Linked DNA regions of Streptantibioticus cattleyicolor NRRL 8057 = DSM 46488. The protein of the gene in region 1 interacts with the protein of each later gene in a pairwise test. Links are inferred from orthologs where the notes say so. Each region holds a gene or a part of one and is shown in the gene's direction. Other genes may lie near its edges.

Evidence for each region.
Region 2: the proteins of SCATT_RS15600 (region 1) and dnaE interact in binary tests that used the Escherichia coli proteins (3 or more experiments, as listed by UniProt). The link is inferred for Streptantibioticus cattleyicolor NRRL 8057 = DSM 46488 from one-to-one orthologs.

What each region holds. Positions count from the first base shown.
Region 1 is NC_017586.1:3,507,889-3,511,092, reverse strand. What follows is about bases 17-2,909. They hold SCATT_RS15600 (pyridoxal phosphate-dependent aminotransferase), read left to right. Parts: upstream 17-815; coding sequence 816-2,003; downstream 2,004-2,909. Other genes in these bases: SCATT_RS15595 (glycosyltransferase family 39 protein), read left to right, coding at 2,210-2,909. Also shown: more of SCATT_RS15595, read left to right, coding at 2,910-3,204. UniProt on the Escherichia coli protein: Shows aminotransferase activity with methionine and histidine as substrates, and to a lesser extent also with phenylalanine.
Region 2 is NC_017586.1:1,293,271-1,297,699, reverse strand. The notes cover bases 53-4,170. They hold dnaE (DNA polymerase III subunit alpha), read left to right. Parts: upstream 53-415; coding sequence 416-3,970; downstream 3,971-4,170. Other genes in these bases: SCATT_RS38890 (hypothetical protein), read right to left, coding at 4,066-4,170; SCATT_RS05470 (hypothetical protein), read right to left, coding at 53-150. Outside these bases: more of SCATT_RS05470, read right to left, coding at 1-52; more of SCATT_RS38890, read right to left, coding at 4,171-4,242. UniProt on the Escherichia coli protein: DNA polymerase III is a complex, multichain enzyme responsible for most of the replicative synthesis in bacteria. This DNA polymerase also exhibits 3' to 5' exonuclease activity. The alpha chain is the DNA polymerase catalytic subunit.

The sequences.
Region 1 (3,204 bases):
CGCAAGCACGCAGTGGTGGGTGGCCGGCCCGCCCCCGTTGCCCCCGCGCGCCGCCGTGACGTCTCACGCTCGTGTGGGGGCGGTGGAGGACGGACCCGTAGGGAACGTCCGCCGGCTCGTGTCCACGGGGGGTCCGGGAATACGAAATCACGAATTGTGTTGGGGCCACAGCGTTTTTACCCATTCGTACCCGCCTTACATCCGCACGGGCAGGTAAGCGGTCAGGTGTTCACACCCCGCCGCCGGTTCACGCCCCGTCGCAGGCCGGGCGCATATGCGGGGCGGCATGAGCGGCGGCATACGACCGCTCGCGCGGGCGAGCGGCGATTGCCCACGGCGCCGCCGTCGGACAACCGGAAAACGCGGGTGCGTCCGCGCGCCGGTTTATCACCCGCCGCACGAACTTCCGCAGGAGGAATGGCCGCCGCAACCGTGATGGCCCCCGCCGTGGTGGCCGCCGCCGTGGTGCCCGTGGTGGTGGCCGCCGCCGGCGTCCCCGGCCCACCAGCTGGTACCCGCCCCCTGCGCGCCGTCGTCCCCGGTCCGCCGCCCGCCGACCGCGGTGGCCCTGCCGCGCGCCGGCCGCCGGCCCCGCGGCGGGCGCGGGCGCGTCCCCGGCCGCGAGGCGCTGACCACGCCCCCCACCACCAGCACCGCGATGCACGCGAGGATGACCGTTCCCGCGAGGATCGGCATACCGCCACCTCACCTTCTTGTGTCCCCCGAAGCGAGGCGCTCCGTCGTAGCCCCTCCTTGATGCCCGTTCCCGGCCGCCCGCAAAGGGGAGTTGAGCAACTCCAGAGGTTCCGCGGAGGATGGCGGGCATGACACCCTCACCACGCCCGCTGCTGAACCGGCGCCTGGCCGGCTTCGGCACGACGATCTTCGCCGAGATGTCCGCGCTGGCCACCGCGACCGGCTCGGTCAACCTCGGTCAGGGCTTCCCCGACACCGACGGCCCCGAGGAGGTCAGGGAGGCCGCGGTGCGCGCGCTGCGCGACGGCCGGGGCAACCAGTACCCGCCCGGCCCCGGCGTGCCCGAACTGCGCACCGCCATCGCCGAGCACCAGCGGCGCCGCTACGCGCTCGGCTACGACCCGGACACCGAGGTGCTGGTGACCGCCGGCGCCACCGAGGCGATCGCCGCCGCGCTGCTGGCCCTGGTCGAACCGGGCGACGAGGTGATCGCGCTGGAGCCCTACTACGACAGCTACGCGGCCTGCATCGCGATGGCCGGCGGCACCCGGGTGCCGGTCACCCTGCGCCCGTCCGACGGCCGCTTCCGGCTCGACCTGGACGAATTGCGCGCCGCCGTCACCGACCGCACCCGGCTGCTGCTGCTCAACACCCCGCACAACCCCACCGGCACCGTCCTCACCCGCGAGGAGCTCTCCGCCGTCGCCGCCCTCGCGGTCGAGCGCGATCTGCTGGTGATCACCGACGAGGTCTACGAACACCTGGTGTTCGAGGGCGAACACCTGCCGCTGGCCGGATTCCCCGGCATGCGGGAGCGTACGGTGACCGTCTCCTCGGCCGGCAAGACGTTTTCGTTCACCGGCTGGAAGGTCGGCTGGGTAACGTCCTCACCCGATCTGGTGAACGCGGTGCGAACGGCGAAACAATTCCTGACCTACGTGTCGTCCGGGCCGTTCCAATACGCGGTGGCCGCCGCGCTGCGGTTGCCGGACGAGTATTTCACCGGCTTCACCGCCGATCTCCGGGCCAAGCGCGATCTGCTGGCCAGCGGGCTGGCGGAGGCCGGCTTCGAGGTGTTCCGACCGGCCGGCACCTACTTCGTCACCACCGACATCCGCCCGCTCGGAGCAACCGACGGCGTCGCGTTCTGCCGGGAACTTCCGGCCCGCTGCGGGGTGGTGGCCATCCCGAACGAGGTCTTCTACGACGCGAAGGAAGCGGGAACTTCGTTCGTACGGTTCGCGTTCTGCAAGCGAACAGAAGTCCTGCACGATGCGATCTCCCGGTTGAAGCGGCTACGCTCCTGAACGGAACCGCATGTGGAACCCGCCGGACACGAAGCAACCATCTCCCGCTTTACGCCGTCTTTCACTCGTGGGGGTGGATTGCGGCGCTGCTCGGTACAACGGCTCCGTATGGTCCGACAATGCGCGCAAGGCCAGTCTCATTCACGCTGGTCGTCACAGCCACATACGGTCGCCGATGAACGGTCGCCCCGGGAGGAGCGGAACAGGTGTATACGGCCGAGCCGGTCTCGACCCCTCCTCGTCCCACGTCCGGAAAACCGGCCACGGGTCCGGCGCCGCGCACCCGCCGGGAACGGGCCGTCGCCTCCCTGCGCAAGGCGGCGCCGGCCCTGGCGCTCTACGCCGCGGTACGCCTCTCCGGGCTGCTGTGCCTGTCGGCCTACGCCTGGTACGCCGGACAGCACCCGCGCAGCATCCTGGGGCTGGCGTGGGACGGCCGCTGGTACCACCGCATCGCCGAGTACGGCTACGGCACGCTGATCCCCTCGGCGACCCAGCACACCGTGCTCTACAACGACCTGGCGTTCTTCCCGCTGTACCCGACGGTGGTCCGGGCGCTGTCCACCGTGGTGCCGATCGGCACCATCAACATGGCGATCCTGGTCGCCTGGGTCGCCACCCTGCTCTCCGCCTGGGCGATCTTCCTGATCGGCGCCCGCCTCTACGGCCGCCGGGTCGGCACCGCGCTGGTGCTGCTCTACGGGCTGCTGCCGCACGCCGTCATCCAGACGATGGCCTACACCGAGCCGGTGATGACGGCCTTCGCCGCCTGGTCGCTCTACGCGGTGCTCACCAAGCGGTGGCTCTACGCCGGCACGCTCGCCGCCCTGGCCGGCTGCACCCGGCCCAACGGGGTCGCGGTGGCCGCCGGGGTCTGCGCCGGGGTACTGATGGACGCCTGGCGCCGCCACCGGGCGGGCAAACCGGTCAACTGGCGGGCCTGGGCCGGCGCGGTGATCGCGCCCTGCGGCTGGTTCGGCTACGTGCTGTGGGTCGGGTGGCAGACCGGTGACCTCAAGGGCTACTTCAAGGTGCAGGCCCGCTGGGGGTCGCGGTACGACTTCGGCTGGTCCGCGCTGCGCTTCTTCAAGCACCTGGTGACCGGCACCGACTACTTCGCCTACTACGTGGCGGCCGGCATCGTGGCCGCCGCGGTGATCCTCTTCGCGCTGTGCATCACCGACCGCATCCCGGTGGCGCT
Region 2 (4,429 bases), 2.2 Mb from region 1 along the record:
GGTCAGGAAGACGGCGGCGAAGACCAGCGCCACCATCGTCAACGGCAGCGGCACCCGGGAGAGCAGGACGTGTGACGTGGACGACAGCGTCACGCACAGCCCGGCGAACAGCGCGGCACGCGCCGTCCTCAGCTGTGCGGTCCCTTCCATGGGCCAAGAGTGTGCCACGGCGGGCCGTAGGCGGCGCCTAAAGGTCCGGCAACGATCACGCCGCGATCCCGGCCCCGCCCGATCACGCGGGTGATCGCGGCGGGCCCGGGAGGGGACGGCCGGAGTTGACCGTGGGGTACCGGAGAATGGAGGGGCGGAACCGGGGTCGGGGGGTAGGGTCGGTCCATCCGGTGCCGTGCGGTCCCGCCCGCCGGACCGGCCGACCGATGTGCCCAGACCGCTCCGCTTTCGAAAGGCCCCACCGGTGAGCAAGCCGCCCTTCACCCACCTGCACGTCCACACCCAGTACTCGCTGCTGGACGGTGCCGCGCGGCTGAAGGACATGTTCGCGGCCTGCCAGGAGATGGGCATGACGCACATCGCCATGACCGACCACGGCAACCTGCACGGCGCCTACGACTTCTACCAGCAGGCCACCAAGGCCGGCGTCACCCCGATCATCGGCATCGAGGCGTACGTGGCGCCGGAGTCGCGGCGCAACAAGCGCAAGATCACCTGGGGTCAGCCGCACCAGAAGCGCGACGACGTCTCCGGTTCCGGCGGTTACACCCACAAGACGATCTGGGCGCGGAACAAGACCGGGCTGCACAACCTGTTCCGGCTCTCCTCGGACGCCTACGCCGAGGGGTGGCTGCAGAAGTGGCCGCGGATGGACAAGGAGACCATCGCGCAGTGGTCGGAGGGGCTGATGGCCTCCACCGGGTGCCCCTCCGGCGAGGTGCAGACCCGGCTGCGGCTCGGCCAGTTCGACGAGGCGCTCAAGGCCGCCGCCGAATACCAGGAGATCTTCGGCAAGGACCACTACTTCCTGGAGCTGATGGACCACGGCATCGAGATCGAGCGCCGGGTCCGCGACGGGCTGCTGGAGATCGGCAAGAAGCTCGACATCCCCCCGCTGGTCACCAACGACTCGCACTACACCTACGCGCACGAGGCCGACGCCCACGACGCCCTGCTGTGCATCCAGACCGGCAAGAACCTCTCCGACCCGGACCGCTTCAAGTTCGACGGCACCGGCTACTACCTGAAGTCCACCGACGAGATGTACGCCGTCGACTCCTCCGACGCCTGGCAGCAGGGGTGCGCCAACACCCTGCTGGTGGCCCAGCAGGTGGACACCACCGGGTGGTTCGACAAGCGCGACCTGATGCCCCGCTTCGACGTCCCCGACGGGTACACCGAGGTGACCTGGTTCCGGGAGGAGGTCAACCGCGGCATGGCCCGCCGCTACCCCGGCGGGGTCCCCGAGGACCGGCGCAAGCAGGCCGAGTACGAGATGGACATCATCATCCAGATGGGGTTCCCGGGGTACTTCCTGGTCGTCGCCGACTTCATCATGTGGGCCAAGAACAACGGCATCGCGGTGGGCCCCGGCCGTGGCTCCGCGGCCGGTTCGATCGTCGCCTACGCGATGGGCATCACCGACCTCGACCCGATCGACCACGGCCTGATCTTCGAGCGGTTCCTCAACCCCGAGCGCGTCTCCATGCCCGACGTCGACATCGACTTCGACGAACGCCGGCGCGGCGAGGTGATCCGGTACGTCACCGAGAAGTACGGCGCCGACAAGGTGGCCATGATCGGCACCTACGGCACCATCAAGGCGAAGAACGCCATCAAGGACTCCGCCCGTGTGCTGGGTTACCCGTACGCCATGGGTGACCGGATCACCAAGGCCATGCCCGCCGACGTCCTCGGCAAGGGCATCCCGCTCTCCGGCATCACCGACCCGCAGCACCCGCGCTACAGCGAGGCCGCCGAGGTCCGCGGGATGTACGAGAACGAGCCGGACGTGAAGAAGGTGATCGACACCGCGCGCGGCGTCGAGGGCCTGGTACGGCAGATGGGTGTGCACGCGGCCGGCGTGATCATGTCCAGCGAGACCATCACCGACCACGTCCCGGTCTGGGTGCGCCCCTCCGACGGCGTCACCATCACGCAGTGGGACTACCCCACCTGCGAATCGCTGGGCCTGCTGAAGATGGACTTCCTGGGCCTGCGCAACCTGACGATCATGGATGACGCGGTCAAGCTGGTGAAGGCCAACCGCGGCACCGACATCAAGCTGCTCGACCTGCCGCTGGACGACCCCACGACCTTCGAACTGCTCTCCCGCGGTGACACCCTGGGCGTCTTCCAGTTCGACGGCGGCCCCATGCGCTCGCTGCTGCGCATGATGAAGCCCGACAACTTCGAGGACATCTCCGCGGTCTCGGCGCTCTACCGGCCCGGCCCGATGGGCATGAACTCGCACATCAACTACGCGCTGCGGAAGAACGGCCAGCAGGAGATCACGCCGATCCACCGGGAGCTGGAGGAGCCCCTCAAGGAGGTCCTGGACGTCACCTACGGCCTGATCGTCTACCAGGAGCAGGTGCAGAAGGCCGCCCAGATCATCGCCGGCTACTCGCTCGGCGAGGCCGACATCCTCCGCCGCGTGATGGGCAAGAAGAAGCCCGAGGAACTGGCGAAGAACTTCACCATCTTCCAGGCCGGCGCGCGCAAGAACGGCTACAGCGACGAGGCGATCCAGGCCCTGTGGGACGTGCTGGTCCCGTTCGCCGGCTACGCGTTCAACAAGGCCCACTCGGCCGCCTACGGCCTGGTGTCGTACTGGACCGCCTACCTGAAGGCCAACTACCCGGCCGAATACATGGCGGCGCTGCTCACCTCGGTCCGGGACGACAAGGACAAGTCGGCGGTCTACCTCAACGAGTGCCGCCGCATGGGCATCAAGGTGCTGCCGCCCAACGTCAATGAGTCGGACGCGAACTTCACCGCCCAGGGTGACGACGTGATCCTCTTCGGTCTGACCGCGGTGCGCAACGTGGGCCAGAACGTGGTTGATTCGATCATCCGGTGCCGCAAGTCGAAGGGGAAGTACAGCTCGTTCCCCGACTTCCTGGACAAGGTCGAGGCGGTGGTCTGCAACAAGCGGACCGTCGAATCGCTGATCAAGGCCGGCGCCTTCGACGAGATGGGCCACACCCGCAAGGGGCTCATCGAGCACTACGAGGCGATGATCGACAACGTGGTGCAGGTCAAGCGCAAGGAGGCCGAGGGCCAGTTCGACCTGTTCGGCGGCATGGGCGACGACGACGGCAAGGACGAACCCGGCTTCGGGCTCGACGTCACCTTCTCCGACGTGGAGTGGGAGAAGTCCTACCTGCTCGCCCAGGAACGCGAGATGCTCGGCCTCTACGTCTCCGACCACCCGCTCTTCGGCATCGAGCACGTCCTGGGCGACCGCGCCGACGCGGCGATCTCGGCGCTCACCGGCGGTGACTACGCCGACGGGTCGATCGTCACCATCGGCGGCATCATCTCCGGCCTGCAACGGAAGATGACCAAGCAGGGCAACGCCTGGGCCATCGCCACCGTCGAGGACCTGGCCGGCTCCATCGACTGCATGTTCTTCCCCGCCGCCTACCAGCTCGTCTCCACCCAGCTCATCGAGGACGCGGTGGTCTTCGTCAAGGGCCGCCTCGACAAGCGCGAGGACGTGCCGCGGCTGGTGGCCATGGAACTCCAGGTGCCCGACCTGTCCGAGGCGTCCGCCAACGCCCCGGTCACCATCTCCATCCCCACCGTGAAGGTCACCCCGCCGCTGGTGGCCCGCCTCGGCGAGGTGCTGGAGAGCCACCGCGGCGGCACCGAGGTACGGGTACGGCTCCAGGGCGCCCGCAAGACCACCGTGCTCCGCCTCGACCGCCACCGGGTCGACCCCGACCCGGCGCTCTTCGGCGACCTCAAGGCGCTGCTGGGCCCGGCCTGCCTGGGCGGCACCCAGGCGAGCTGACGCACGCCGGCCGCACGCGCCGTCGCGCGCGGCACACGACAGGGGCGCGCCCTCACGGGTGCGCCCCTGCAACGCGTCCGGCCCGGCCGGGGGCGTCAGTTGTGGCCGAAGCTCTTCCGCCGCTTGCGGGAGACCGGCTCGGCCCCGGCCGCCGCCGGCTCGTCCCGCGACTCCAGTACGGCGGTGGCGGTGGGGGACTCCATGGCGGACGCCGTGCCGCGGGCCGCCGGCCGACGCCGTTCCTGCTTCTGGTTCTTGCCTCGCTTGCCCACGATCGTTCCTCCTGGGATCTCGGACGATGGGCGGTGCCCCCGCAGGGCGCGGCGGCCGGTCCGCGAGGGGGTGCCGCGCGCGCCGGGGGAGCGAACTCAGCGTGGCACGACGGAACTAAAGTCGCATTTCGGGCGTTCACCTGAAGTAACGGACGCCGGCCACGGGTTCTCCCCGGAATCCGCCACG